DNA from 2 places in the Streptomyces sp. NPDC053542 genome. Region 2 is predicted to be linked to the other one. Evidence: predicted binding sites of a transcription regulator. Region 2 holds the regulator's gene; the other holds the start of a gene.
The links. Region 2 encodes HspR, which represses chaperone genes until heat shock. Its sites were predicted from a motif close to TTGAGNNNNNNNNNCTCAA; they were not measured.
Positions count from the first base shown of each region.

Region 1: lon (endopeptidase La) is a predicted target of HspR. The motif match lies at 9,706-9,724, and genes of this name have one in related genera.

Region 1 covers NZ_JBITXL010000003.1:460,390-475,556, forward strand. The annotation lists gene ACIGXO_RS09955 (roadblock/LC7 domain-containing protein) at 1-161, opposite strand, end outside; gene ACIGXO_RS09960 (nitrate- and nitrite sensing domain-containing protein) at 158-3,142, opposite strand; gene ACIGXO_RS09965 (hypothetical protein) at 3,721-4,566, shown strand; gene ACIGXO_RS09970 (MarR family winged helix-turn-helix transcriptional regulator) at 4,610-5,179, opposite strand; gene ACIGXO_RS09975 (lysozyme) at 5,391-6,266, shown strand; gene ACIGXO_RS09980 (lysozyme) at 6,390-7,202, shown strand; gene lon (endopeptidase La) at 7,275-9,683, opposite strand; gene ACIGXO_RS09990 (spermidine synthase) at 9,886-10,575, shown strand; gene ACIGXO_RS09995 (response regulator transcription factor) at 10,721-11,461, shown strand; gene ACIGXO_RS10000 (ATP-binding protein) at 11,458-12,573, shown strand; gene ACIGXO_RS10005 (multifunctional oxoglutarate decarboxylase/oxoglutarate dehydrogenase thiamine pyrophosphate-binding subunit/dihydrolipoyllysine-residue succinyltransferase subunit) at 12,835-15,167, shown strand, end outside.
Region 2 covers NZ_JBITXL010000005.1:97,045-112,211, forward strand. The annotation lists gene ACIGXO_RS15385 (isocitrate/isopropylmalate family dehydrogenase) at 1-220, opposite strand, end outside; gene ACIGXO_RS15390 (alpha/beta fold hydrolase) at 217-1,026, opposite strand; gene ACIGXO_RS15395 (hypothetical protein) at 1,023-1,955, opposite strand; gene ACIGXO_RS15400 (LysR family transcriptional regulator) at 2,252-3,172, opposite strand; gene ACIGXO_RS15405 (multidrug effflux MFS transporter) at 3,316-4,596, opposite strand; gene ACIGXO_RS15410 (FAD-dependent oxidoreductase) at 4,626-5,996, opposite strand; gene ACIGXO_RS15415 (4-oxalocrotonate tautomerase family protein) at 6,053-6,250, opposite strand; gene ACIGXO_RS15420 (YbjN domain-containing protein) at 6,436-6,966, opposite strand; gene clpB (ATP-dependent chaperone ClpB) at 7,082-9,727, opposite strand; gene ACIGXO_RS15430 (PPOX class F420-dependent oxidoreductase) at 9,936-10,340, shown strand; gene ACIGXO_RS15435 (hypothetical protein) at 10,681-11,085, shown strand; gene ACIGXO_RS15440 (heat shock protein transcriptional repressor HspR) at 11,114-11,572, opposite strand; gene dnaJ (molecular chaperone DnaJ) at 11,575-12,753, opposite strand; gene grpE (nucleotide exchange factor GrpE) at 12,793-13,437, opposite strand; gene dnaK (molecular chaperone DnaK) at 13,434-15,167, opposite strand, start outside.

The sequences.
Region 1 (15,167 bases), on a different contig from region 2:
TCCGCCAGCAGCGGGTCGGAAGCCAGCAGCAGCAGCCCGTCCGACGACACCACGGCCACCGAACGGATGCCCGGCACCTCGTCGACCAGATTGGACAACAGCCACTGCAGATTCCGTGCCTGATGACTCAGTCCGTAAGCAGTGGGCGCTTGCGCCTTCAATCGCGTGCCTCCTCGACAACGTGACTCTCTCCCGGGGCCCCCGCTCCGTCGGTGTCCGTTTGTGGGATGGTCTGTTCGGCCGTGCGCTCCGCGATCTCGGCCTCCACGTCCCGACGGCCTTCCCGCGCGCCCTGCTGGAAGCCGCCCAGCCGGCGCCGCAGCGCCTCGGCGTTCACCCCACCGCCCTGCCGCGGCGCGCTCGGCGGCCGCTGTGCCACGACACGGGGCGTGCGCTTGGGCAGCCCCATGTCGGTGAGCCGCCGGACGGGCGGCTCCTCCTCGGCGTCCGCCGCCCGGCTGTGCTCGGCGCCGCCGCCGTCGGCCGGGGCCGGCGCCGCAGGGGTCTCGTCGGCGACGTACGGGGACCGGCCGACCGGTACGGCACCGGTCTCGGGGCCGCCGTCGGGGTCACCGGAGAAGTCCGGCACACCCGGCCTCGGCGCGGCCGCGTTCGGCGCGCCGTTGCCCGGTGCGGGCGTGTTCGGTGCGCCGGTGCCCGGTGCGGGCGTGTTCGGCGCGGGCGTGTTCGGCGCGGCCGGGGCCGTTCCGATGCCCGCCGCGTCGATGGTCCGCTCCGCGGCCTCGATCAGCGGGTCCGCGAACGGGCCCGTGAGGGAGTCCGGCAGGGGGTCTGTGAGGGGGTCCGGCAGGGGATCCGTCAGGGGGTCCGGCGCGGGGCCCCGGAGGGACTCCGGCAGGGGGTCCGTCAGCGGGTCCGGCAGGGGGTCCGTGAGCGGATCCGGCGCGGGGCCCCGGAGGGACTCCGGCAGGGGGTCCGTCAGCGGGTCGCCGAGGGGCGCCGGTGCCGACTGCGACTGCTGCTGCGCCTGCTGGGGCTGCTGCTGCGGCCGGCCGTGCTGCGGCTGCGACGGCTCAGCCTGCTGCGGCTGCTGCGGCTGCGCCGGCTGCTGCCCCTGCCGGGGCGGCAGGGTGCGCTGGCCGCGCGGCGGCAGCGCGTTGGAATTGGCCTCCGCGACCGAACCCGGGAGGGTCGGCCCCGACTGCACCGTGCCGGGCTGCGCGGCCGCGGCCGGCGTCGGCCGGGTCGGCAGGATGGACTTCGGCAGCACCACGACGGCGGTGACGCCGCCCTGCTGCTGGTCGCGCAGCTGGACGCGGACGCCGTGCCGCGCGGCGAGCCGTACGACGACGTACAGGCCGAGGCCGAGCGCCTCGTCGACCGTCTCCGAGGACGTCGCGGCCTCCGGGTCCGCCAGCCGCTGGTTCAGCTCCGCCATCCGCTCGGCGGTCATCCCTATGCCCTGGTCCTGGACCGAGAGCATCAGCTCGCCGCTCTCCAGCAGCCAGCCGGAGAGCTCGACGTGGGCGTCCGGCGGCGAGAACGCCGTGGCGTTGTCCAGCAGCTCGGAGATGAGGTGGCTGACGTCGTCGGCGGCGAAGCCGGCGATCTGGGAGTGCGGCGGCAGCGACTGGATGCGCACCCGCTCGTACCGCTCGATCTCGCTGATCGAGGCGCGCAGCACGTCCAGCAGCGGCACCGGCACGGCGTTGTGGTTGCTGTGCTCGGAGCCGGAGAGGACGAGGAGGTTCTCGCTGTTCCGGCGGACCCGGGCGGCGAAGTGGTCGAGCTTGTAGAGCGTTTCCAGCCGCTCGGGGTCCTGCTCCTTCTCCTCCAGGCCCTCGATGACCGCGAGCTGCCGCTCGACGAGGCCGACCGTGCGCATCGCGAGGCTGACGAACCGGTTGTTCACGCCGGAGCGCAGCGCGGCCAGCCGCTCGGTGAGGTCGGCGCGCTCCTCCAGGAGCACGTCGCGCTCGGCGGCCAGCCGCTTGCGGCCGCTCGCCATCCGGGCGCGCTCGCCCTCCGCCTCGGCGGCCGTCCGCGCCAGCTCGGCGACCTGCGCGTGCAGCGCGTTGACCGAGCGCACGGTCTGCGCGTACTCGTCGTTGCGGCCCTTGTACTCGATGGACTGCTCGTCCGCCGGGTCCTTGGCGACCCGCGCGGCCCCGCGGCGCAGCGCGGAGAGCGGCTGGGTCATCGTGCGCGCCGCCCAGATGCTGATGCCGACGGCGAGCAGCAGGCAGAGCCCGACCAGCCCGATGCGGATCTCCAGCGAGGTGACGTCGTCGTCCCGGAGCTTCGCCATCGCCTTCACCTCGGCGGTGCTCAGCGAGGACTCCACGCTGCGCATCAGGCCGACGCGGGTGGCGGTGGTGGACTCGATGCGCTTCCGGTCGAGCTGGAGGTCCAGGGGGTAGAGCCGGGGCTGGTCGGTGAGCTTGCCGAGGTAGCGCTCGGCGGTGTCGACGTCGGTGCCGTTGACCGTGCGGTCGTAGCTGTCCCGGGTGTCGTCGCCGGCGCTCTGCGCGAAGTCGGCGAGCGAGGCCAGTTCGCGTACGTGCGACTGCTGGGCCGCGGCGGACAGGTCGGTCGCCCGGCCCTCGCTCGCCAGCCCGGCGAGCAGCAGCGCGCGGGTGGCCGACGCCTGTTCGGTGGCGCGGGCGAGGAGCGGCAGGGACTCGGCACGGGAGCCGGCCGCGGTGGCGCGGGGCGGCACCCGGCGGGCGATGTCGGCCGAAATGGCGTCAAGCGCCTGAATGGCGGCAGTGTAGGACTTGAAGGTGGCCAGGGCGCTGCCCGCGCCGGTCAGCCCCTGCTGGCGGACCTTGGGCAGCGACGAGAGCAGCTTGCCCGCGTCACCGAACGCCTCGGTCTCGGCCGAGCTCTCGGCCGCCTCGGCCCGCAGGTCCTTGATCTGCCGGTCCACGCGGGCCCGCTGGGCCTCCGAGACGCCGTGTCCGCCGCGCGTCGTCCGGCCTCCCGCGACGTACACCGTCATGGCGTCGCGCTCGTCGGCGAGGGAGTGGGAGAGGGTCACCGCGCGGGCGTTCAGCTCGCCGAGGTCGACCAGCTCCTGGGAGCTGTCCACGTCCTGTGTCGCCGAGGCGATGACGGGCGTGCCGACCGCCGCGACGGCGACGGCGACCACCGCCACGGCCCCCATGAGCCTGTTGCGCACGCGCGCGGGACGTCCGCCCGCGCGGTCACCGTCCGTACCGGACCTGGCCGGGCCGGCCGGTGTTCCCGGCTCCACCACGTCACCCCGAAGCCGCTTCTTCCGCACCGCTGCTCGCAATCCTGTCTCGCCTGCCCACGCCGTGTGTGGCCTTGCGGACCCGGCCGTTCTCCCCGGAAGGCGGATCCGCGGCGCATCCGCAGCACCTCACGCCCCCGCCGGGCAGACAGTCCGGCTGTGCGCGTCGCGGTGAGGGAATGGCCTCACCCATGATCCGGAATACGACCATTTCACCGGCGCCGCGCGGTGGCCCGGCAACGCCTGCCCGGCCACCTGAATGAGTGAACATCAATCGGAAGTTGACCATCAACTTCCGCTGTGGGGCGCAACAGTAGGCCATCGGCGGGCGGGTTTGGAGAACCGTCCGGGGCCTGGCAGGATGCCCGCCCGCATTTTACGGAGCGGCCTTTCGGACCGTCCCGCGGCCGGAATTGGCGCCGTTCAGGCGCCGCGCCCCCGATTCCCCGCATTCCGGGCGCCCTTCCCCGCCCGCTCCCCGCCGCTCCGGCATGCTTGCCCCCATGCGTATCGAACTCGCCACCGAGCCCGGCGACCCCCAACGCCCCAATGAGGACTACGCATCAGTAGCGCTGCCCGCTTCCGGGCAGGGCGGCGTCCTCGTTCTGCTCGACGGCGTGACACCCCCGAAGGAGGACTTCGGGTGCCGCCACGACGTGCCGTGGTTCACCGCGCGCCTCGGGGGCGCGATGCTCGAACTGTCCGGTTCGCTCCGCGACATGACGCTCGCCGAAGCCCTCTCCGAAGCCATCGGGCGCACCGCCGCGGCCCATCACGACACCTGTGACCTTTCTCACAGCAGGACTCCGCAGGCGACGGCCATCGCCGCGCGCTGGTCCCCGCACGCCGTCGAGTACCTCGTGCTGTCGGACTCGGCGCTGCTCATCGAGGCGCCGGACGGCACGGTCGAGGCGGTACTGGACGAGCGCCTCGAACAGCTGCCGGCCGCGGTCGGCGAGCTGCGCGCCGCGGTACGGGCGCTGCCGAAGGGCTCCGCCGAACGGGCGGCCGCGGCCCGCGAGTACGTCGCGGCGGTCGAGGCGCTGCGCAACGCCGAGGGCGGCTTCTGGACCGCGGCCGCCGACCCTTCGGTGGCGGCGCGCGCGGTCACCGGCACCGTGCCGCGCGACAAGGTGCGCTCGCTCACCGCGCTGAGCGACGGGGCCGGGCGCTGGGTGGAGGTGTTCCGCGAGGGCTCGTGGGCCGACTGCCTGGGCGTGGTGCGCAAGGAGGGGCCGCAGGCGCTCATCGACCGGGTACGGGCGGCCGAGAACGCCGACGCGGACGGGCTGGAGTTCCCGCGCGGCAAGATGCACGACGACGCGGCGGTGGTGTTCGCGGAGCTGTGAAGGGCCGCGCGGGGAGCGCGCGGACGGCGGCGCGCTCCGGGCGTCAGCCCTCTTCCCGCCCGTCTTCCTGTACCGCGTCCTGCTCCCGGGCCCCGTTCCGCTCCTGGCCCTGCTGTTCCTGCTCCTCGTCCTGCTCCGGCTCCTGTTCGTCGTTCAGCCGGTGCAGCAGGCGCGCCAGTTCGGCGATCTCGCCGCGGTCCCAGGCGGCGAGCCGGCGGGCATAACGGTCCCGGCGGGCGCCGCGTACCCGGGTGAAGCGGGCCCGCCCCTCGTCTGTGAGCCGGACCAGGACGGCGCGCCCGTCGGCCGGGTCCTTCTCGCGGGCCACCAGGCCCAGGTCGTCAAGGGCCCGCAGCTGACGGCTGATGGTCGCCTTGCCGACGCCGAAGTAACAGGCCAGTTCGGTGGCGCGCTGCTCGCCGGCCTCGGCGAGCCGGAGCAGCAGGCCGTACGCCGAGGGCTCCAGGTCGGGGTGGACCTCGCGGGCCATCTCGCCGGAGGAGGCGCGGGCGCGGCGCAGGAATACGGCCAACTCGTGCTCCAGCGACAGAAAGAGGTCGTCGATGCCGCCGGGCCGCTTCGCCGCCGCCCCGTCGCTTCCGGTGTTGTGCACGTCAGCGCCCTTTCCCGTTTTCCGGACGATGGAAGAATTTTTCAGCGGCGGCCGATTCCGCAGCTGAGCCAGTATTTCGCAGGATTAGACCAACGGAATCACCTGGTCCCCCTTTCCGCCTCTGGTCTACGCGCGTATCGTCCTTTATGGCATGACCACACCAAGTCAGCCCACTCCCTCCCAGGTCCCACCGAGATCTACGGAGTCACGTATGCGCGTGCACAGATCCAGATCCGGCCCGGCCCGCCACTTCCGGCGCCCCACCGCCACGGTGGCCGCGATTCTCCTCACTCTGCTCGCTCTGCTCTGCGGCACCGTCGGCACCGCGACCGCCGCCGGGCCCGCCGCCACCCCCGGCAAGGACGCCCCGGAGCCCACCCACCCCGGCCAGGACTGGGCCGGCTCGCAGGTCGCCAAGCACGAGGGCGGCACGGGGGCGCCCGTCGCGCCGTCCGTCCAGGCGTCCGTGGAAGGCGTGGACGTCAGCGGCCATCAGGGCAACGTCGCCTGGTCGACGCTGTGGAACAGCGGGGTGAAGTTCGCCTACGTCAAGGCGACCGAATCCACCAGCTACATCAACCCGTATTTCGCTCAGCAGTACAACGGGTCCTACAACGTCGGCATGATTCGCGGCGCCTACCACTTCGCGCTCCCGAACACCTCGTCCGGCGCCGCCCAGGCCAATTACTTCGTGGACCACGGAGGCGGCTGGTCCAAGGACGGCAAGACACTGCCCGGCGCGCTCGACATGGAGTACAACCCCTACGGCGCCACCTGCTACGGCATGAGCGCAACCGCCCTGGTGAACTGGATGAAGGACTGGTTCGCCACCTACAAGGCACGCACCGGACGGGACGCGGTGATCTACACCTCCACCAACTGGTGGAAGCAGTGCACCGGCAACTACGCGGGCTTCGGCAGCATCAACCCGCTGTGGATCCCGCGGTACGGCTCCTCGGTGGGTGAACTCCCGGCCGGCTGGGGCTTCCACACCATCTGGCAGTACACGTCCACCGGGCCGACCGTGGGCGACCACAACCTCTTCAACGGCGCGTACGACCGTCTCCAGGCGCTCGCGAACGGGTAAGAGGCCGACAGGGCTCCCCCACCGTGCCGTGAGGACCTGCGCCGGCCCCCTCCCGCAGGCCCTCGCGGCACGGCGCCCTGTCTCCCCTCCCCCGTTGCGCGTCTTCGAAAGAGGCTCCCCCCTATGCGCATACGCCGGTGCATCACGCTGCTCTCCACGCTCTGCACGGCCCTCGCGGTGGCCGTGCCCGCCTCCGCCGCATCCGCATCGCCCACCTCCCCCGCATCCGCCGACGGACTCGACCACCACGCCGGCTCCACGCTTCCCTCCCACGAGGGCACCACGTCCGGCCCGGCGCCGCAGCCGCTCGCCGGAGTGGCCGGCATGGACGTCAGCAGCCATCAGGGCAACGTGAACTGGGCAGCGGCCTGGAACGCCGGCGCCCGCTTCGCCATCGTCAAGGCCACCGAGGGCACCGGCTACCGCAACCCCAAGTACGGACAGCAGTACGGCGGGTCCTACCACGCCGGCATGATCCGCGGCGCGTACCACTTCGCGCTGCCGAACACCTCGTCCGGCGCCGCCCAGGCCAACTACTTCGTCGACAACGGCGGCGGCTGGAAGGCGGACGGCCGGACGCTGCCGCCCGCGCTGGACATCGAGTACAACCCGTACGGCGCGACCTGCTTCGGCCTGAGCCGGGCGGCCATGAACGCCTGGATCCGGGACTTCAGCGCCACGGTGCACGCGCGGACCGGCCGCTACCCGATGATCTACACCGCCACCAACTGGTGGCGGCAGTGCGTCGGCGACAGCGGGTCCTTCGGCATGAAGCACCCGCTGTGGATCGCCCGCTACTCGTCCTCCCCCGGCCCCCTCCCGGCCGGCTGGGCGGCGCACACCATCTGGCAGTACGCCGACCGCGGCCGCTTCCCCGGCGACCAGAACGTCTTCAACGGCTCGCCGGCCCAGCTCCGCGCGCTCGCGAAGGGGTGACAGCCGTTCCCGGGCACGGAGCGAGGCCCGGAGCCCCCGCCGTGCGGGAGTTCCGGGCCTCGTACCAGGGTGTTACGCCGCGACCGGGACCTCCGGCGCGGCCGGCGCGGACGCCGGGGTCAGGGCCAGGTCGAGGACCTGGCGGACGTCGGAGACCGGGTGGACGTCGAGCTTGTCCAGGATCTCGGCGGGGACGTCGTCCAGGTCCGGCTCGTTGCGCTTGGGGATGATCACCGTGGTGATCCCCGCGCGGTGCGCGGCGAGCAGCTTCTGCTTCACGCCGCCGATGGGCAGCACCCGGCCGGTGAGGGAGACCTCGCCGGTCATCGCCACGTCGGGCCTGACCTGACGCCCGCTGAGCAGCGAGGCCAGCGCCGTGGTCATGGTGATGCCCGCGCTCGGGCCGTCCTTGGGGACGGCGCCCGCGGGGACGTGCAGGTGCACGCCGCGGTCCTTCAGGTCGCCGACGGGCAGCTCCAGCTCCGCGCCGTGCGAGCGGAGGAAGGAGAGCGCGATGTGCGCCGACTCCTTCATCACGTCACCGAGCTGGCCGGTGAGCTGGAGGCCCGAGCCGCCGGTCTCGGCGTCGGCGAGCGACGCCTCGACGTACAGCACGTCGCCGCCCGCGCCGGTCACGGCGAGGCCGGTCACCACACCGGGCACCGCCGTGCGCCGCTCCTCGGGGTCCTGCGCGGACTCCGGGACGTGGTGCGGCCGCCCGATCAGCGGACGCAGCTCCTCCGTGCCGACCGTGAAGGGCAGCTCGCGCTCGCCCAGTTCGTGCTGGGCCGCGATCTTGCGGAGCAGCCGGGCGATGGACCGCTCGAGGTTCCGCACGCCCGCCTCGCGGGTGTACTCGCCGGCGAGCTTGCGCAGCGCGGCGTCCTCGATCACGACCTCGCCGGTCTCCAGCCCGGCCTTCTCCAGCTGGCGCGGGAGCAGGTGGTCGCGGGCGATGGTGACCTTCTCGTCCTCGGTGTAGCCGTCCAGCCGGACCAGGTCCATACGGTCCAGGAGCGGCTCCGGGATCGCTTCGAGGACGTTGGCCGTGGCGAGGAAGACCACGTCGGACAGGTCGAGCTCGACCTCCAGGTAGTGGTCGCGGAAGGTGTGGTTCTGCGCCGGGTCGAGGACTTCGAGCAGGGCCGCGGCCGGGTCGCCGCGGAAGTCGGAGCCGACCTTGTCGATCTCGTCCAGCAGGATGACCGGGTTCATGGAGCCGGCCTCCTTGATGGCGCGGACGATGCGGCCCGGCAGCGCGCCGACGTACGTACGCCGGTGGCCGCGGATCTCCGCCTCGTCCCGGACACCGCCGAGCGCGACGCGGACGAACTTGCGGCCCATGGCGCGGGCCACGGACTCGCCGAGCGAGGTCTTGCCGACGCCGGGCGGGCCGGTCAGGGCCAGCACGGCACCGCCGCGACGGCCGCCGACCAGGCCGAGGCCGCGGTCGGCACGGCGCTTGCGCACCGCCAGGTACTCGGTGATCCGCTCCTTCACGTCGTCCAGACCCGCGTGGTCCGCGTCCAGGACGGCGCGGGCGCCCTTGATGTCGTACGCGTCCTCGGTGCGCTCGTTCCACGGCAGCTCCAGGACAGTGTCCAGCCAGGTGCGGATCCAGGAGCCCTCCGGGCTCTGGTCACTGGACCGCTCCAGCTTGTCGACCTCCTTCAGGGCGGCCTTGCGGACCTCCTCGGGCAGGTCGGCGGCCTCGACGCGGGCGCGGTAGTCGTCGCTCTCGTCGTCCGTGTCGCCGTTCAGCTCCGACAGCTCCTTGCGGACCGCCTCCAGCTGACGCCGCAGCAGGAACTCGCGCTGCTGCTTGTCGACGCCCTCCTGGACGTCCTTGGCGATGGACTCGGCGACGTCCTGCTCGGCGAGGTGCTCACGGAGCGCTTCGGCGGCGTCCTTCAGCCGGGCCACCGGGTCGGTGGTCTCCAGCAGGCGCACCTTCTGCTCGGTGCTCAGGAAGGGCGAGTAGCCGGAGTTGTCGGCGAGCTGGCCGACGTCCTCGATCTGCTGGATACGGTCCACGACCTGCCAGGCGCCGCGCTTGCGCAGCCAGCTCGTGGCCAGCGCCTTGTACTCCTTGACCAGCTCGGTGACATGGCCGGGCAGCGGGTCGGGGACGGTCTCCTCGACCGTGGTGCCCTCCACCCAGAGGGCCGCTCCCGGCCCGGTCGTCCCGGAGCCGATCTTCACGCGCCCCAGGCCGCGGATCAGCGCGCCCGGGTCGCCGTCGGACAGCCGGCCGACCTGCTCGACCTTGCCGAGCGTGCCGATGCCGGCGTAGGTGCCGTCGATGCGTGGAACGAGCAGCACCCGTGGCTTGTTACCGGGTGAGGCGGCGGCCTGCGCGGCCTCCACCGCGGCGCGTACGTCCGCGTCGGACAGGTCCAGTGGCACCACCATGCCCGGCAGGACGACCTCGTCATCGAGGGGCAGCACGGGCAGGGTGAGCGGTGTGGACGTCGAAGCCATGATCTCCCCTTCGGCAGGCAAGTTGAGCTGTACTCACTCAATGCTCGTGAGCCGATAGATGTTCCCCGGGCCTTGTTCGCTGTGAGCGATCAGACACGGAGGGGAGGCGCGAGGGCCCGAAAGGGGTGCGCGTACGGGACGTACGGACTCATAAAGTGGGGGCCCGTCCGGCATCCATCCCGACTCCGGAGGCCCCGCACCCATGTCAGCCCCCTACGTCACCGACGAGACGCCCGTCACGCTGGAGCGGCGGGACGGGCCGTACGGGGAGGTGGTGCTGCGGCGGCGCGGGGCGCATTTCGAGATCATCGCCAATGGGTGCTTTCTGATGGACACCTCGGACGGGCGGTCCGAGCGGCTGCTCGTCGACGCCGCGCTCGCGGCGCTGCCCGGTGACCGCGCGCGGCCGTCCGTACTGATCGGCGGGCTCGGTGTCGGCTTCTCGCTGGCGCACGCGGCCGCCGAGCCGCGGTGGGGCCGGATCACGGTCGTCGAGCGGGAGGACGCGGTGATCGACTGGCACCGCGACGGGCCGCTGGACGCGCTGTCAGGACCGGCGCTGGCCGACCCGCGCACCGAGATCGTCCACGCCGACCTGGTCGCCCACGTGCGCGAGGGCACCGAGAGCTACGACGCGCTCTGCCTGGACATCGACAACGGCCCCGACTGGACCGTCACCGAGGACAACGGCGGCCTGTACTCGCCCGCCGGGCTCGCGGCCTGCCGGGACCGGCTGACACCGGGCGGCGTGCTGGCCGTCTGGTCGGCGCAGCCCTCCCCCGCGTTCGAGGACGCTCTCCGGAATGCCGGGTTCAGCGAGGTTCGCACCGAAGAGATCCCCGTTGTCCGAGGCGTCCCCGACGTGGTCCACCTCGCGGGGAAACGCGCGTAGCCGCGGGTCACATCGTGCCTTTACGCTGCTGCCCAGCAGTATGCGACCAGTCAGTACAGCCAGTCAGCACAGCAGTACACCAAGTCAGCACTCCAGCACAGCAAGTCAGTACGCGACCACGCACGGGGAAATTCAGGGGCGGGCGATGGACCAGACTCAGACCACCCACGGCGCCGCGGCGGCGGCCACGCCCGGCGCCCAGCGGCGGGTGCTCGTCGTCGAGGACGACCCGACGATCGTGGACGCCATCGCGGCCCGGCTGCGCGCCGAGGGCTTCCAGGTGCAGACCGCCGTCGACGGCCCGTCGGCCGTGGATACCGCCGAGGCGTGGCAGCCCGACCTGCTCGTCCTCGACATCATGCTGCCCGGCTTCGACGGCCTGGAGGTGTGCCGCCGGGTGCAGGCCCAGCGGCCCGTCCCGGTGATGATGCTCACCGCGCGGGACGACGAGACGGACATGCTGGTCGGCCTCGGCGTCGGCGCCGACGACTACATGACCAAACCGTTCTCCATGCGGGAGCTGGCGGCGCGGGTGCACGTCCTGCTGCGCCGCGTCGAGCGGGCCGCGCTCGCCGCGCACACCCCGCGCAGCGGCATCCTGCGCCTGGGCGAGCTGGAGATCGACCACGCGCAGCGCCGGGTCCGGGTGCGCGGCGCCGACGTGCACCTCACCCCCACCGAGTTCGACCTGCTGGTCTGCCTCGCCAACACCCCGCGCGCGGTGCTCTCCCGTGAGCAGCTGCTCGCCGAGGTCTGGGACTGGGCGGACGCCTCCGGCACCCGCACGGTCGACAGCCACATCAAGGCGCTGCGCCGGAAGATCGGCGCCGAGCGGATCCGTACGGTGCACGGCGTCGGGTACGCGCTGGAGACCCCGCCGGCATGAAGTCGCTCCGTCCTCTGGCACGTGAGCTCTGGCAGCGGGCCTGGGAGGCGATGCGCCCGCTCGATCCGTACCGCTCGGTCAAGGCGGCGCTCGGCGCACTGGTCACCGTTTCGGTGATCATCACGACCCTGTTGGTCCTCGTCGCGTTCCACTCGGCGACGGAGCTGCGGGTCATCACGGTCTTCTCGATCATCGCCTCGCTGCTGATCACCCAGTTCGTCGCGCAGGGGCTGACGGCCCCGCTGGACGAGATGACGGACGTCACCCGGGCGATGGCCGCCGGGGACTACACCCGGCGGGTGCAGGGCAGCCGCCGGGACGAGTTCGGCGAGCTGGCCGACGCCTTCAACACCATGGCCGCCGACCTGGAAGCGGTGGACACCCACCGCAAGGAGCTGGTCGCCAACGTCTCGCACGAGCTGCGCACGCCGATCGCCGCGCTGCGCGCCGTACTGGAGAACGTCGTCGACGGCGTCTCCGAGGCCGACCCGGAGACGATGCGCACCGCGCTGAGCCAGACCGAGCGGCTCGGCCGCCTGGTCGAGCACCTGCTGGACCTCTCCCGGCTGGACAACGGGGTCATCCCGCTGCACGCCCGCCGCTTCGAGGTCTGGCCCTATCTCTCCGGGGTGCTGAAGGAGGCCAACATGAGCCGCAAAGCCTCCACGCTGGCCGTCGGCTCCAGCCACCACAGCCGTACGGACGTCCATCTCCACCTGGACGTCTCGCCGCCGGAGCTGACCGCGCACGCGGACGCCGAGCGGCTGCACCAGGTCGTCGCCAACCTGATCGACAACGGCATCAAGCACTCCCCGCCGCACGGCCGGGTGACCGTACGGGCGCGCCGCGGCGAGGGCCCCGGCAGCCTGGTGCTGGAGGTGCAGGACGAGGGGCCCGGCATCCCGGCGTCCGAGCGGCACCGGGTCTTCGAGCGGTTCAACCGCGGCGGCCCCGCGCCCTCCGGTCCGGGCACCGACGGCGGCACGGGACTGGGCCTGGCGATCGCGCGCTGGGCGGTGGATCTGCACGGCGGGCGCATCGGAGTGGCCGAATCCCCGCGTGGCTGCCGTATCCGCGTCACCCTTCCGGGGACCGGTCAGCCCCGTCCTTGACGCCCGGTGACGTAGGGTCGGTGGTGGAACCACTCATTCGGGGTGTTCCCCGTGTCCCCACCGGGGGTGCGATGGCGATGCCCCCTACCCAGGCGCGAGAGAACTACGCATGTTTCCCGCCATCTCGTTCCCCGAAACCCACCGCTAAATGTGACGTGCGCGACGAGTACCCCTCCCGGACTGCAGCATTGGTCGACAGAGGCGTAGCCTTTATTCCCGCTGTCCACCACCTTTAGGAAGCGGAAGAGGGCGGTTGCCGCCGTGTCGCCACAGTCCCCCAACACTTCGAGTGCCTCGACCGACCAAGACGGGCAGGGAAAGAACCCTGCAGCCGGATTCGGTGCGAACGAGTGGCTCGTCGACGAGATCTACCAGCAGTACCTCCAGGACCCGAACTCGGTAGACCGAGCCTGGTGGGACTTCTTCGCCGACTACAAGCCGGGCGCACCGGTGACGTCGGGCACCCCGGCCGACGAGGCCAAGCCCGCCGCGCCCGCGACCCCGCCGGCCAAGCCGGCGGCCGCCGCCCCGGCGAAGGCCGAGCCGAAGCCTGCCGAGGCCAAGCCGACCGCCGCGCAGCCCGCGCCGGCCAAGGCCGCCCCGGCAAAGGCCGCCCCGGCAAAGGCCGCCCCGAAGGCGGACGCCAAGCCCGCCGAGGCGACCGAAGGCCCGGAGTACGTCACCCTGCGTGGCCCCTCCGCCGCCGTGGCGAAGAACATGAACGCCTCGCTGGAGCTGCCCACGGCCACGTCCGTGCGCGCCGTTCCCGTGAAGCTGCTGTTCGACAACCGCATCGTCATGAACAACCACCTCAAGCGCGCCCGCGGTGGGAAGGTCTCCTTCACCCACCTCATCGGGTACGCCATGGTGCAGGCGCTCAAGGCGATGCCCTCGATGAACTACTCGTTCACCGAGAAGGACGGCAAGCCCACCCTGGTCAAGCCCGACCACATCAACCTGGGCCTGGCCATCGACCTGGTGAAGCCGAACGGTGACCGCCAGCTCGTCGTCGCCGCCATCAAGAAGGCAGAGACCCTGTCCTTCTTCGAGTTCTGGCAGGCGTACGAGGACATCGTCCGCCGCGCCCGGGTCGGCAAGCTGACGATGGAGGACTTCACCGGCGTCACCGCGTCGCTGACGAACCCCGGCGGCATCGGCACCGTGCACTCCGTGCCGCGCCTGATGCCCGGCCAGGGCCTCATCATCGGCGTCGGCGCGATGGAGTACCCCGCGGAGTTCCAGGGCACCTCGCAGGACACCCTGAACAAGCTCGGCATCTCCAAGGTCATGACGCTGACCAGCACCTATGACCACCGAGTGATCCAGGGCGCCGCCTCCGGCGAGTTCCTGCGCATCATGAGCCAGCTGCTGCTCGGCGAGAACGACTTCTTCGACGACATCTTCAAGTCGCTGCGGATTCCGTACGAGCCGGTCCGCTGGCTCAAGGACATCGACGTCAGCCACGACGACGACGTCTCCAAGGCGGCCCGGGTCTTCGACCTGATCCACGCCTACCGGGTGCGCGGCCACGTCATGGCCGACACCGACCCGCTGGAGTACAAGCAGCGCAAGCACGCCGACCTGGACATCACCGAGCACGGCCTCACCCTGTGGGACCTGGAGCGGGAGTTCGCGGTCGGCGGCTTCTCCGGCAAGTCGATGATGAAGCTCCGCGACATCCTCGGCGTGCTGCGCGACTCGTACTGCCGCACCACCGGCATCGAGTACATGCACATCCAGGACCCCAAGCAGCGCAAGTGGCTGCAGGACCGCCTGGAGCGCCCGCACACCCCGCCGGAGCGCGAGGAGCAGCTGCGCATCCTGCGCCGCCTGAACTCCGCCGAGGCGTTCGAGACCTTCCTGCAGACGAAGTACGTCGGCCAGAAGCGCTTCTCGCTGGAGGGCGGCGAGTCCGTCATCCCGATGCTGGACGCGGTCATCGACTCCGCCGCCGAGTCGCGGCTGGACGAGGTCGTCATCGGCATGGCCCACCGCGGCCGGCTGAACGTCCTCGCCAACATCGTCGGCAAGTCCTACGCGCAGATCTTCCGCGAGTTCGAGGGCAACCTCGACCCGAAGTCGATGCACGGCTCCGGCGACGTGAAGTACCACCTGGGCGCCGAGGGCACCTTCACCGGTCTCGACGGCGAGCAGATCAAGGTCTCGCTGGCCGCCAACCCCTCGCACCTCGAAGCGGTCGACCCGATCGTCGAGGGCATCGCCCGCGCCAAGCAGGACATCATCGGCAAGGGCGGCACGGACTTCACGGTCCTGCCGGTCCAGCTGCACGGTGACGCGGCGTTCGCCGGCCAGGGCGTGGTCGCCGAGACGCTGAACATGTCGCAGCTGCGGGGCTACCGCACCGGCGGCACGGTCCACATCGTCATCAACAACCAGGTCGGCTTCACCGCCGCGCCGGAGTCGGCCCGCTCCTCCATGTACGCCACGGACGTGGCCCGCATGATCGAGGCGCCGATCTTCCACGTGAACGGTGACGACCCGGAGGCCGTGGTGCGCGTCGCGCGCCTCGCCTTCGAGTTCCGCCAGGCGTTCAACAAGGACGTCGTCATCGACCTGATCTGCTACCGCCGCCG
Region 2 (15,167 bases):
TGCTGGTGGTGGCGCCGAGCAGCACGGCGTCGCTGCGGCCGATGAGGTCCCAGGTGCGGTCGGGTACGGGAGTGCCCTCGGCGCGCCAGCACTCCCAGCCGATGTCGCCGAATTCCAGGTCGATGGGCAGGCCGAGGGCCTCGATCACCGGCAGCGCGGCGTCCAGGACCTCCGGCCCGATTCCGTCGCCGGGCAGTACTGCGACGGTCTTGCGGTTCATGACTCTTCAGCTCCCAGGAAGCGGGCGACGGCCTCGTTGGTGAGACCGGGCTGGTCGGCGTGCGGGCGCATCCCGGCTCCCGGGATGCCCGCGAGGCGGTGCGCGGGCAGCGGCCCGGTGGTCAGGTGCCCGCGCTGTACGAGCAGGGACTGCTCGCCGTACACGTGCAGCAGCGGTCCGGGGAAGTTCCGCACGGGCTCCCGGGCGTCGGCGTCGTGCAGCAGCCGCAGCCCGGTGGCGAGCCGCCGGCCTGCCAACTCCTCGTCAGGCGCGGGGTGTTGCGGGGCTACGGGCTGCGAAGGCGCGGCGCCGGGCCCGCGGACGACCTCCTCCAGGAGGCGCAGCGCCGCGGCCAGGCCCTCGGCACCGACGGCGGCCGCGATCCGCTCCAGCTTGGTGTTCAGCTCGTCGTCGGCCACCGTGGGGCCGGAGAGCAGCAGGACCTTGGCGCGGTGCGTCCACTCCCGGTCGAGCAGGGTCTGGACGATCGCGCCGCCCAGGGCGTTGCCGGCCAGCACGTCCGGCGCGGCCCCGTCGTCTTGGAGGCGGCGGGCCCAGCGGTTGGCGAGCGCCTTGAGGTCGTCGCCGTCGCGCAGGAGGGAGAGGGTGTCGTGGACCGTCACCCGGTGTCCCGAGGCGAGCAGCGGCTCGGCGGCCTGCCGGAAGAACGCGCCGTTGTCCCAGCGGGCCATGACGGGTCCGAGGACGACCGCGTGGCGCGGCGCGCGGGGGTCGCCGAGGACGGCGGTGGCCGGAGCCGGCGCGGCGGTGCGCGCCGGCTCCGGGTGCGGGGGCCGCGAGGTCACCGGGCGCCCGCCGCGGTCAGCTCGCGGGCCGCCGAGAAGGCGTCGCCGATCCGGTCCACGGGGAGCTTGGCGCGCTCCTCGACGGACAGGTCGAAGTGGCCCAGGACCAGGTCGGGCAGCGGCAGGGACGGCCGCGCCTCCTCGAACTCGGCCTCCATGCGGTGGGCGAGGCTCAGGACGCGGCCGAGGTCGTACCCCTCGGACCGGCCGTGCCGGCCGAGGTAGGCCAGCCACTGCTCGGTGACGAGGTTGCCCGGCCCCTTGCCCATGCCCAGGACGGACGAGTCGATCCAGGTGGCGCCCGCGTCCACGGCGGCGATCGCGTTGGCCAGCGCCAGCCCGAGGTTGTTGTGGGCGTGCAGGCCGATGGCCGCGTCGGTCACCGAGCCGACCAGGGTGACCAGTTGGCCCACCTCGTGCGGCAGCATGGAGCCGTTGGAGTCGGCCAGGTAGACCACGTCGGCGCCGGCGTCGCCGGACATCGCGGCGAGTTCGACCAGCCGGCGCCGGTCGAGCTGGCTGACGCGGGTGATGTTGACGGTGGTGGTGAAGCCGAGGTCCGCCGCCTTGCTGAGCAGGGCGAGGCCGGACTCGGGCGCGCCGGCGGGCAGGCAGAACCGTACGAGGCGGATGCCCGCTTCGTACATGCGCGGCAGGTCGTCGCCGGTGATGTTCTTCGGGTGCAGGATCATGCAGAGGCGCTCGGGGGGCACCACCTCGGCCACCGCGCGGATGTAGTCGTCCGCGCCCACGCCGGTCCGGCCGATGCCGGGCTGCGGCTTGAACGAGCCGTTGCGGTAGCCGATCTCGACCCACTCCATGCCGGCCGCGACGCTCTCGCGGGCGTGGTGCAGCACGTACTCGAGCGGGAAGTCGAAGTTGTTGCGGTATCCCCCGTCGCGCAGCGTCACATCAAGATTGATGACCATTACCCCTCCATGTATGGCGCATACAATTGTGGGGTGCGCATGCCGTGTGCATCCGGCCGCGAAGAAGACGCGGCCGGATCGAATTGCGATTGACACGTTTTTATTCCGCGGGATCCCCCTGTAACAAATCCCGCATCACCCCGTTGATGAACTTCTGGGTTCAACGCCGCTACGGCCGGATAATGCTTCGGCGCGACGGAACAAGAAGTTCGACACCGCAGAATCTATCGCATGTTCGCGGCGCAACCTCCATGCCTGGGCAAAGACTTTCCCAAGCGGAGTCCGGACTCGCCCTTTCATTCCTCGGCGTCGGTCCGGCCCTCCCTCGCAATCCGCCGGCGGACCTGTGCGCTGGCCGACACCAGCAATTCCTGCCGCGCCGGATCCGCGTTCTCGCGCAGCGCCAGGGACATCCGGATGGTGACGGGCGCGCCGTCGAGCGGGAGCAGCGCGATGCGGCGGGAGGAGACGGTGCCCGCCGCCGTCGGGTACATCAGGGTCCAGCCCGGCGTGCCGGCGCCGATGTCGGCGAGGGTGTCCTGGAGCCCCGTGGAGGGCGGCCCGAGGGTCACCTCGAAGCCCGCCGTGCGGCAGGCGGCGACCACCGTGTCGTACAGGACGGGATTCTTTTCGCGCGGCGCGATGCGCAGCGGCAGCCCGGCCAGGTCGGCGAGGTCCAGCCGGCCGCGCCCGGCCAGCGGGTGCGCGGCGGGCAGCGCGACCACCAGCGGGTCGTACCACAGCGTGAGAAGCCGCAGGCCAGGGGCGCTGTCGAGGCCGCGTACGAAGGCGGCGTCCAGGCGCCCGGCGCGCACCTCGTCCAGCCGGGTGTGCGCGTCCAGGGTCTGGAATTCGAAGCGGGTGCCGGCGCCGTCCGCGGGCAGCGCGTCCAGGAAGTCGTCCAGCCGCTCCCCCAGCGCGGAGCTGATGCCGACGCGGAGCGTGGCCTCGCTCTGCGCGGCCAGCCTTCGGGCCTTGGCGGCGAAGGTGTCCAGCGCCTTGAGCAGCTCGCGCCCCTCGGGCAGCAGGGCCCGGCCGGCCGGGGTGAGCGTGACGGTGCGGCGGGAGCGGTCGAAGAGTTCGGTGCGCAGTTCGCGCTCCAGCCGGCGCACCTGCTGGCTCACCGCGGGCTGGCCTATGTGCAGCCGCTCGGCCGCCCTGCCGAAATGCAGCTCCTCGGCCACCGCAACAAAGTATTGAATCTGACGCAGCTCCACAGGATCCCCCTTTTCCTGCGGGCGATCCCTTTGTGTGAACGATGCGGAATTCAGGTCGCGGGATCGCCGCGGGGCAATCCTTGCACACCTCGCGGCGACCCCCGCCACCGGGCCGAGTCCGGCCGGGCCGGGCACCTCTTTATTTACTCGGCGGTAGCCTTCTGCAAATCTCCGCTCCGGTTCTCCGCAACCGGTACCGGAACAGCCGTGGATTCCTTCGCCGCCTGCCGCGCCGCCCTCGACAGGAAGAAAGCGAAGGCCGCGATGCCCACCGCCGACGCGCCGATGACGAACCAGCCCAGCGCGAAGAGATCACCGGCCGGCAGCCGGCTGGAAAGGAAAATTCCCAGCGAGGCGCCCAGCAGCTGGAGCGCGCCCATCAGCCCGGAGGCCGAGCCCGCCGTCGAGCGGAAGCTCGTCACGCCCGCGCTCATCGACAGCGGCAGCAGGAAGCCGTTGCCGAAGGTCATCACCGGCATGAAGACCAGTACCAGCAGGCCCCAGGGCGCGCCGGCCCCGCTCAGCCCCAGGCCCAGCATCATCAGCGCGCCGGCGAGGAAGAAGCCGTGCCCCACCCACAGCAGCCGGTTGACGGCCCGCTTGCGGAGCAGCGTGCGGGAGGTGAGGTTGCCCGCGACGTACGCGACGGAGACGGTGATGTAGCAGTAGCTGGTCGTCTCGGTGGCCAGCCCCATCTTCTCGAAGACCAGCGGGGACGCGGCCAGGTAACCGAAGTAACCGCCGTACGCCACCGCCAGGTTGATGGTGTACGCCCAGAACAGCGGGCGGGTGAGCAGCTTGGGGTAACTCTTGAGCGTGGCGGCCAGGTGCTTGCTGCGCCGCTCCGGCGGCAGGCTCTCGGGAATCGCGGTGACCATCACGACCAGCGTGGCGAGACCGATCAGCGCGGTGACGACGAACGGCGCGCGCCAGGAGACGTACGTGGTCAGGTACCCGCCGACCAGCGGCGCGACGGACGGCGAGACGCCCACGATCGGCATGACCGTGGCGAACATCCGGGCCGCGTCCTTCTCCTCGTACAGGTCGCTGATCACGGCGCGGCCGAGCACCATGCCGGAGCCGGCGCCGAGCGCCTGCAGCAGCCGGCCCGCGCCGAACACCTCGACCGTGGGCGCCACCGCGCACACCAAGGAGGCCAGCACGAACAGGCCGAGCCCGGAGACGATGACGCGCTTGCGTCCCCACGCGTCCGAGATCGGCCCGTAGACCGCCTGCGAGACCGCGATGCCGATCATGAACGCGCTGAACGTCCACTGCACGGACGCGACCGGGGTGCCGAAGGCGTGCGCGGTGGCGGGCACGCCCGGCAGGTTGATGTCGGAGGCGAACAGGCCGCCGGCGTTCAGCGAGCACAGGACGGCGAGCAACAGCGCGTAGGGCGTGCGTGCCGGGGCGGTCTTCATGACAACTGACAACTTCCTTGTCTCAAGGGTTACTCGGCGGCGACAGTCGCCTGGGCGATCTCGGCCCCGGCCAGCCGTCCGAACGTGAGCGCGCGCAGCACCGAAGTGGCCTCCGGGGAACGGCCGTAGGAGAGGCCGGCGGTCTCCCCGACGGCGTACAGTCCCTCGATCGGTTCGTCCCGCTCGGTCAGCACCCGCGAGCGGGCGTCGGTACGCACCCCGCCGAAGGTGAAGGTGAGGGCGCAGTGCACCGGCCAGGCCAGGTACGGCGCGGTGTCCAGCGCGACGGCCCAGTTGGACTTCGGCGGCACGAGGCCGACGGTGTGCCTGCCGTCCGGCCGGGCCGGGTCGAACGGCGCGCTGGGCCGGCAGGCGTCGTTGTACCGGGCGACCGTCCAGCTCAGCTCGTCCGGGGAAAGGTCCAGCTTGCGGGCCAGCGCGTCGACGGTCGGCGCGGTGATCGGGTCCTTGTCCGTCAGCAGCGACCGCTCGTGGCCCTCGATCCGCAGCAGCTTGGCGTCGCAGATCAGGTACGCGGACTGCCGGGCCTCCCGCCAGATCCGGTACGCGACGTCCTCGAAGGTCTTGTCCGGGGTGTCAGCGCCCTCGTCCAGGAAGCGCCGTCCGTCCGCGTTGACGAGGATGCCGTACGGATACGCCATGACCAGCGCCTCGGCCTGGTGGCTGCGCGGGTCCACGGGCTCGCCGTGGAAACGGTCGTACTGCCCGCTGCGTGCGGCGCCCACCGCGACGGCCATCTCGATGCCCTCGCCCCGGTTGTTCCTGCCGCCGGGCGCGACGGTCCGCAGTGTGCCGCCGGTGGGCCCCAGGTGGCGTTCCAGCAGCTCCCGGTTCCCCTGGAAGCCGCCGGACGCCAGGACGACCCGCCGCGCGGCGATGTGCCGCGGCCGGCCGCCCTCCTCGACGTGCACCCCGCGCACCGCACCGAAGGCGTCGGTGCTCAGCGAGATGGCGCGCGTCCCGTAGGCGATCGAACCGCCCAGCCGCTCCAGCGACTTGGCGAGCCCGTCCACCAGCGCGGCGCCGCCGCCGGCCGGCGTCAGCCGGGGCCCGCGCGCGGTGACGAAGCAGGTCGGGCGGGTCTCGCACTCGACCCCGTGCCGGTCGGCGAGCCAGCGCACGGTGGGCTCGGCGTTCTCGGCCGGCCTGCCGTCCGCCGTGAGCCGGAGGAAGGAACCGCTCCAGGCGGTGTTCCCGCCGCGGTTGTACCGGCTGGAGCGCTCCAGGACCAGGACCCGCCCGCCCGGGGCGTTCTCGGCGAAGCTCACCGCGGTCGCCAGGCCGCCCGCCCCGCACCCCACCACCACCAGGTCCAGCGGACCGGCGGCGCCGGCTGCGGGCTCGGACGAGCGGACGGCGGTGTCGGGCACATCGCTCACGGCGGCTCTGCCTCTCCTGTTCTGTGCGGGGCCCCGGGGCCTGGAACCGGCGCGGGTCAGCGCTTGGCGGCGCGCGCGGCGAGCGTCTCGCCGGCGATCGACCAGCTGTCGGTGCCGATCTCCTGCACGGTGACCCACACGCTCTCCGGCTTGCTGCCGGTGGCCTTCACGTAGGCGTCGGTCAGCTCGCGGACCAGCTCGGCCTTCTGCTCGGCGGTCTTGCCGGGGGTCTGCTGCACGTGGATGAGAGGCATGGCGGTACTCCCAGAAGTCGGGGCGGATGTGATGGATCAAGTCCAGCACCCGGCCCCGGGCCGACCAAGACGCAATCCGACCTGGCACCGATCACGGATCGTGATGCGTCCTGCCGCGGTCGGCATACGGAAGGGCCCCGGAGCACTGTGCTCCGGGGCCCTTCCGCAGAACCGTCGTAACAGGCTTACGCCTCGTCGTCGGGCTTCTTCGTGTCACCGTCGATGTCGGCCTCCAGGCCGAGCTGCTCGACGAGCCACTTGTCGAACTCGATGGACGCGCGGATCCAGCTGACCGTGCTGGAGACGAAGTGCTCCAGCGAGACACCGGTGCCGACCAGCATCGACGCCTCACCGATCAGACGGACCGTGCCGTCGTCGTGGGTGTGGGTGTACGCCTTGGGCCACAGGGTGCGGCGGTTCCAGTCGTCGATCGCCTCCAGCAGCTTCGCCTTGAGCTCGATGCCGTGCGGGCGGTCGTAGAACGTGCGGACGGAGAAGATCTGCTGCTCCTCCTCGCCGCGGAACATGAAGTACGTGCGGAACTGCTCCCACGGGGCGGCGAGGTCGCCCTCGTCGTCGACGACGTACTTCAGCTCCATCTGGTCAAGGAGCTGCTTGACCAGGTCCTGATCGGGCACGATCGGCCCTTCAGGCCCGGTCGGCTGCTGTTCGGGCTGGCCCCCGAAATTCGGAATCGAGGACGGGTCGATAGTCACCGTGGAAGTCCCTTCGTATGGTCCTCGCCATCCTCCCTTACACCCGCCCCGTCCTGGCAAGCGGACGGGGCGGGTCGGGGGCCGGCGCCTACGGCGAAGGGCGGGGCCGGACCGGTCAGACCGCGGCCAGCGGCTCCCGCTCGGCCGCCACCGACAGGTGATCGCCGTCCACGTCCACCCGTACGGTGTCGCCGTCGCGGATGTCGCCCGCCAGGATCGCCCGGGCGAGCTGATCGCCGATGGCGGTCTGGACGAGGCGGCGCAGCGGCCGGGCGCCGTAGGACAGGTCCGGCTGCGACTGCTCCGGCTTGTCGATCACCGGCTCCTGGCCCAGCCACGCCAGCCAGGTCAGCGCCGCGTCCGAGACGTCCAGGGTCAGCCGCCGCTCGGCGAGCCGCTTCTGCAGGTGCGCGATCTGGATCTGCGCGATCCGCTGCAGCTGGTCCGTGCCGAGCGGGTGGAAGACCACCGTGTCGTCCAGCCGGTTCAGGAACTCCGGGCGGAAGACGGAGCGGACCGTCTCCAGCACCTTCTCCTTCTTCTGCTCCTCCTTCAGCAGCGGGTCCATCAGGAAGTTCGACCCGAGGTTGGAGGTCAGGATGAGGATGGTGTTCCGGAAGTCGACCGTGCGGCCCTGGCCGTCCGTGAGCCGTCCGTCGTCCAGCACCTGGAGCAGGATGTCGAAGACCTCGTGGTGGGCCTTCTCCACCTCGTCCAGCAGCACGACGCTGTACGGGCGCCGGCGCACGGCCTCGGTGAGCTGGCCGCCCTCCTCGTACCCGACGTAGCCGGGCGGCGCACCGACCAGGCGGGCCACGGAGTGCTTCTCGCCGTACTCGCTCATGTCGATGCGGACCATCGCCCGCTCGTCGTCGAAGAGGAAGTCGGCGAGCGCCTTGGCCAGCTCGGTCTTGCCGACGCCGGTCGGGCCGAGGAAGAGGAACGAGCCGGTCGGGCGGTCGGGGTCGGCGATCCCGGCACGCGTACGGCGCACCGCGTCCGACACCGCGCGCACGGCCTCGGTCTGCCCGATCAGCCGCTTGCCCAGCTCCTCCTCCATGCGCAGCAGCTTCTGGGTCTCGCCCTCCAGCAGGCGGCCCGCCGGAATGCCGGTCCAGGAGGCGACGACGTCGGCGATGTCGTCCGGGCCGACCTCCTCCTTGACCATGGACTCCTTGCTGGCCTCCTGCTCGGCCTCGGCCGCGGCGGCCTCGTCCAGCTCCCGCTCCAGGCCGGGGATCTCCCCGTACAGCAGCTTGGAGGCGGTGTCGAAGTCACCGTCGCGCTGGGCGCGCTCGGCCTGGCCGCGCAGCTCGTCGAGCTTCTCCTTCAGCTCACCGAGGCGGTTCAGGCCCTGCTTCTCCTTCTCCCAGCGTGCGGTCAGCCCGCGCAGCTCTTCTTCCTTGTCCGCGAGGTCCTTGCGCAGCTTCTCCAGCCGCTGGACGGAACCGGCATCGGTCTCGTTCTTGAGCGCCAGCTCCTCCATGCGCAGCCGGTCCACGGACCGCTGCAGCTCGTCGATCTCCACGGGCGAGGAGTCGATCTCCATGCGCAGCCGGGAGGCCGACTCGTCGACCAGGTCGATGGCCTTGTCGGGCAGGAAGCGGGAGGTGATGTACCGGTCGGAGAGGGTGGCGGCGGCGACCAGCGCGGAGTCCGCGATCTGGACCTTGTGGTGCGCCTCGTACCGGCCCTTGAGGCCGCGCAGGATCGCGACGGTGTCCTCGACGGTCGGCTCGGCGACCAGCACCTGCTGGAAGCGCCGCTCCAGCGCCGGGTCCTTCTCGATCCGCTCGCGGTACTCGTCGAGCGTGGTCGCGCCGACCATCCGCAGCTCACCGCGGGCGAGCATCGGCTTGAGCATGTTGCCCGCGTCCATGGCGGAGTCGCCGCCGGCGCCCGCGCCGACGACCGTGTGCAGCTCGTCGATGAAGGTGATGATCTGGCCGTCGCTGGACTTGATCTCCGCCAGAACGGTCTTCAGCCGCTCCTCGAACTCACCGCGGTACTTCGCGCCCGCGACCATCGCGCCGAGGTCCAGCGCGACCAGCCGCTTGTCGCGCAGCGACTCGGGCACGTCGCCCTTCACGATGCGCTGGGCCAGCCCCTCCACGACGGCGGTCTTGCCGACGCCGGGCTCGCCGATCAGCACCGGGTTGTTCTTCGTACGCCGCGAGAGCACCTGCACGACGCGGCGGATCTCCTGGTCCCGGCCGATGACCGGGTCGAGCTTGCCCTCGCGCGCGGCCGCGGTGAAGTCCGTACCGAACTTCTCCAGCGCCTTGTACGTGCCCTCGGGGTCGGGGTTGGTCACCCGCTGGCCGCCGCGCGCCTTCTCGAAGGCGTCCAGCAGCCTCTTGGCGGAGGCGCCCTGCTGGTCCAGCAGCTCGCCGGTGGCCCCGCCCTTGGCGGCGATGCCGATGAGCAGGTGCTCGGTGGAGATGTAGTCGTCGCCCAGCTCCTTGGCGCGCTGCGAGGCGTCCGCTATCACGGCGAGCAGCTCGCGGTCGGGCTGCGGCGGGGCCACGGTCGAGCCCTGGATGCTGGGCAGCGCGGCGACCCGTCGCTCGGCCCCGGAGCGCAGCGCCGCGGCGTCCGCGCCGACGGCGGCCAGCAGGTCGGTGATGTTCTCGTTGTCCTGCCCGGCGAGCAGCGCGAGCAGCAGATGGGCCGCCGTCATGTCCGCGTTGCCCGCGGTCACGGCCCGCTCGTTGGCGGCGCTCAGCGCCTCCCGGCTCTTGTTGGTCAGCTCGGCGTCCACGTGCTCGCGCTCCTCCTCATACCTCTGGCCTGCATGTCCACGGCCCTCGCGGACCCATCCTGCCTAGCTCAACATGCGATAAGTTGAGTCTATTCCACTCAAGGCCAAAACGCCGACTCAAAAACCCGTCCACCGCCCTTGGGGTGCCCGCTGGCCTCCCGCCCACTCCTGTGCGGGGCCGGACCGGGCCCGCCGTAGGGTGCGGGGTATGGCTCAAGATCTGCGGAATCCCGACCCCGAGTACCTCGGCTTCTGGCGGGAGCGGCATGTGTGCACGCTGACCACGCTGCGCCCGGACGGGACGCCGCACGTGGTGCCGGTCGGGGTGACGTACGACCACGAGCAGGGGCTGGCCCGCGTCATCACGAGCCGGGGCAGCACCAAGGTCCGCAACGTCCTGGCGAGGGGCGACGGCGGCGCGCGCGCCGCGGTCTGCCAGATGCAGGGAAAGCGGTGGGCGACCCTGGAGGGGCTGGCAACGGTCCGTACGGACGAGGAGAGCGTGCGGGACGCGGTGGAGCGGTACGCGGTGCGGTACGAGCGGACCCCGCGGCCCAACCCCGAGCGCGTGGTCATCGAGATCCGGGTGACGAAGATGCTCGGGCGGGCATGACCGTCCGTGGGTGACCGGGCCGATGGGTGACCGGGTCCGCCCAGGATGTGGTCCATTCCGGACCAAAGACGTCAGCTGGAGGCCGAATGAGGTCGGTAACGCGCACCAGCAGGGCGTACGGAATCGCGTCCACGGCTCCCGATCCGCACCCACGCGCCGAGTCCTGCCCGCGCTGCGGCGGCCTGCTCGCCGTCAACCAGGACGGATGGAAGATCTGCCACGCCTGCGGCTATGCCTCGCCGCCCGGCACCGCGTCACCACCCCGCTCCGCCCCCAGCGGTATCGTCACCCCCACAGTCGTCAGGGCCTGTGTCCAGACCTCGAGGTGCCGGGGGGCACGATGAATGCGGTGCGAGTGACGGCGATCGCGTGCTTGATGCCGCTGTCCGAGCTGGACGACGATCCCTTCCTGGTCGACGACCGCCGCCAGCACGAGATGTGCTCGCAGTGGGCCGCGGACCGCGACTACCGCCTCACCTGGCGGCTGAGCCTGCACCATCTGCGTGCCGACCACTGCGCCCTGTGGCAGGACGTGGAGGCGGGCCTGGTCGACGTCTTCGTCGTACCGAACCGCCGTGCCCTGGAGAACGCCGTCGACTCCGCCGAGGATTTCACCGCCCGGTGCGCCGCGGCCGGGGTCCGGCTGGAGACCGCCGACCTCGCCGAGCCGGTCTACACCGCGGCGATGAAGTCCCATGTGCACCGCCGGCTGTCGATGCCGACGGCCGGCTACAACGGCTGCTGAGAACGCGGGCTGCGGAGAGCGCGGGCCGTTACTCGGACGTCCGCTTCGGGCGCCACACGACCAGCGCGCTGGTCTGCTGCACGTCCTGATACGGGACCAGGTCCCGGCGGTAGCTGGCGTGCACCGCCGCCTCCCGCTGCTGGATCGCGGCGGCGGCGCCCTCCACCGCGCTCTGCAGCTCGGCGACCCGCTGCTGGAGCGCCGCGACCTGGTTCTCCAGTTCGATGATGCGCTTGATGCCCGCGAGGTTGATGCCCTCGTTCTGCGACAGCTGCTGCACCTGGCGGAGCAGCTCGATGTCGCGGGCCGAGTAACGCCGACCGCGCCCGGGCGTACGGTCCGGTGAGACCAGGCCGAGCCGGTCGTACTGGCGCAGCGTCTGCGGATGCAGGCCGGAGAGCTGAGCCGCGACAGAGATGACGTACACCGGCGACTCGTCGGTCAGTTCATAGGGGTTACGACTGCGCCGCCCGCCCCGGCTGTCCATCATCAAGCTCCCTTCGCGGCCTGATAGAGCTTCTCTCGCGGGTCCTCACCCGCGGTCGCCTCGCGATACGCCTCGAGCGACTCACGCGCCTTGTCGCCGAGGTCCTTGGGCACGACCACCTCGATGGTGACCAGGAGGTCGCCCCGGGTGCCGTCCTTGCGCGCCGCGCCCTTTCCGCGGGCCCGCATCGTCCGGCCGTTCGGCGTGCCGGCCGGGATCTTGAGGGTGACCGGCGGACCGCCCAGGGTCGGCACCTTCACCTCGCCGCCGAGCGCGGCCTCCGGGAAGGTGACCGGCACGGTGACGGTGAGGTTGTCGCCCTTGCGGCCGAACACCGGGTGCGCGTCGACGTGCACGACGACGTACAGGTCGCCGTTGGGCCCGCCGCGCTCGCCCGGGGCGCCCTTGCCGCGCAGCCGGATCCGCTGCCCGTCCGAGACACCCGCGGGAATGCGCACCTGCATCGTGCGCGAACTCCTCGCGCGCCCGCTGCCCTTGCACACCTCGCACGGGTCCTCGGCGATCAGGCCGCGGCCCTTGCAGTCGGCGCACGGGTCGGTGAGCGAGAAGCCGCCGCCCGCGCCCCGGCTGACCTGGCCGGTGCCCACGCAGGTCGGGCAGACCCGCGGGGTGCCGTTCTTGTCGCCGGTGCCCGAACACGCCTTGCAGGGCGCCGGGCTGGACATCCGCAGCGGGACCGTGGCCCCGTCCACCGCCTCGGTGAAGCTGAGCGTCACCTCGGACTCGATGTCCTGGCCGCGGCGGGGCTGCGTACGCGTACCCGCGGCGCCGCCCCTGTTGAACAGGCCGCCGAAGACGTCCCCGAGACCACCGCCGAAGCCGCCGGCGCCCGCTCCGCCCTGCGCGCCCCCGAAGAGGTCACCCAGGTCGAAGTTGAAGCTGCCGCCGCCGGCGCCGCCGGGACCCGGCCGGAAGCCGCCGTTGCCGAACAGCGCCCGCGCCTCGTCGTACTCCTTGCGGCGCTTGGGGTCGCCCAGGACGTCGTTCGCCTCGGAGACCTCCTTGAAGCGCTCCTCGGCCTTGGGGTCGCCCTTGTTGGCGTCCGGGTGGTTCTCCCGGGCCAGCTTGCGGTACGCCTTCTTGATCTCGGCGTCGGTGGCGTCCTTCGGGACGCCGAGGACCTTGTAGTAGTCCTTCTCGACGAAGTCCTTGGTGCTCATCCCCGACGTCCCTCCTCCCGTACTGTCCTGCTTCTCACGTCAGCCCTCGTCCGGGCCACCGCTCTCCTCGTCGGATTTCTCCTCGGACTTGGCGCCCTGGGCCCCCGGCTGAGGCTCGGCGACGGCGACCCGCGCGGGGCGAATCGTTCGCTCGCCGATCCGATACCCCGGCTGCAGGATCGCAACGCACGTCGTCTCCGTGACGTCCGGTGCGTACGAGTGCATGAGCGCCTCGTGGATCGTCGGGTCGAAGGGCTCGCCCTCCTTGCCGAACTGCTGCAGGCCGAGCTTGGCCACGACCGTCTCGACCGACTCGCCGACCGACTTGAAGCCGCCGACCAGCTCGCCGTGCTCGCGGGCCCGGCCGATGTCGTCGAGGACCGGCAGGAGCTCGGACAGGAGGTTCGCCGCGGCGATCTCCTTGACCGTCACCCGGTCCCGCTCCACCCGCCGGCGGTAGTTCTGGTACTCGGCCTGGAGGCGCTGGAGGTCCGCGGTGCGCTCGTTGAGCGCGGTGCGCACCTGGTCCAGCTGGGCCACCAGACCGGCGTCCTGGTTCGCGTCCCCGGCCGGGGCCGGGCCCGCCTTGTCGGCGGACCCGGCGCCCTGCGCCGCATCGTCAGTGGCTGCGGCGTCAGAGGGGACGTCAGGCTTCTCCTCGAAGCCCGGGGTCTCCTCCGTCACGCGGCACCATCCTTCTTGTCCTTCTCGTCGTCGACGATCTCGGCGTCGACGACATCGTCCTCGGCCTTGGCCTGTTCGCCACCGGCGGCACCCTCGGCACCGCCCGCGGCCTGCGCGCCCTGGGCGTCGGCGTACATGGCCTGGCCCAGCTTCTGCGAGACGGCCGCGACCTTCTCCGTGGCGGTACGGATCTCGGCCGTGTCCTCGCCCTTGAGCTTCTCCTTCAGCTCGCCGACGGCGGTCTCGACCTCGGTCTTCACCTCGGCGGGGACCTTCTCCTCGTTGTCCTTGAGGAACTTCTCCGTCTGGTAGACGAGCTGCTCGCCCTGGTTGCGCGTCTCGGCGGCCTCGCGGCGCTTGTGGTCCTCGTCCGCGTAGCGCTCGGCCTCCTCGCGCATGCGGTCGACCTCGTCCTTCGGCAGCGAAGAGCCGCCGGTGACGGTCATCTTCTGCTCCTTGCCCGTGCCCAGGTCCTTCGCGGTCACGTGCATGATGCCGTTGGCGTCGATGTCGAAGGAGACCTCGATCTGCGGGACGCCGCGCGGGGCCGGCGGCAGACCGGTCAGCTCGAACATCCCGAGCTTCTTGTTGTACGCCGCGATCTCGCGCTCGCCCTGGTAGACCTGGATCTGCACGGACGGCTGGTTGTCCTCGGCCGTCGTGAAGATCTCGGACCGCTTGGTCGGGATCGTGGTGTTGCGCTCGATGAGCTTGGTCATGATGCCGCCCTTGGTCTCGATACCGAGGGACAGCGGGGTGACGTCCAGCAGGAGGACGTCCTTGACCTCACCCTTGAGGACACCGGCCTGCAGCGACGCACCGATGGCGACGACCTCGTCCGGGTTGACGCCCTTGTTGGCGTCCTTGCCGCCGGTCAGCTCCTTGACGAGCTCGGCGACGGCCGGCATACGGGTCGAACCGCCGACCAGGACCACGTGGTCGATCTCGGACAGCTGGATGCCGGCGTCCTTGATGACGTTGTGGAACGGGGTCTTGCAGCGGTCGAGCAGGTCGCTGGTGAGCTGCTGGAACTGCGAGCGCGTGAGCTTCTCGTCCAGGTGCAGCGGGCCCTCGGCGGAGGCGGTGATGTAGGGAAGGTTGATCGTCGTCTCGGTGGAGGACGACAGCTCGATCTTCGCCTTCTCAGCGGCCTCGCGCAGGCGCTGGAGCGCCATCTTGTCCTTGGACAGGTCGACGCCGTGGCCGTTCTGGAACTGCTTGACCAGGTGGTCGACGATGCGCTGGTCCCAGTCGTCACCACCGAGCTGGTTGTCGCCGTTGGTCGCCTTCACCTCGACGACGCCGTCGCCGATCTCCAGCAGCGAGACGTCGAAGGTACCGCCACCGAGGTCGAAGACCAGGATGGTCTGGTCGTCCTTCTCCAGGCCGTACGCCAGCGCCGCGGAGGTGGGCTCGTTGACGATGCGCAGGACGTTCAGGCCCGCGATCTCGCCGGCCTCCTTGGTGGCCTGCCGCTCGGAGTCGTTGAAGTACGCCGGGACGGTGATGACCGCGTCCGCGACCTTCTCGCCGAGGTAGGACTCCGCGTCCCGCTTCAGCTTCTGCAGGATGAACGCGGAGATCTGCTGCGGGTTGAAGCTCTTGTCGTCGATGTCCACCTTCCAGTCGGTGCCCATGTGGCGCTTGACCGACCGGATGGTCCTGTCGACGTTCGTGACCGCCTGGCGCTTCGCGACCTCGCCGACGAGCACTTCACCGTTCTTGGCGAA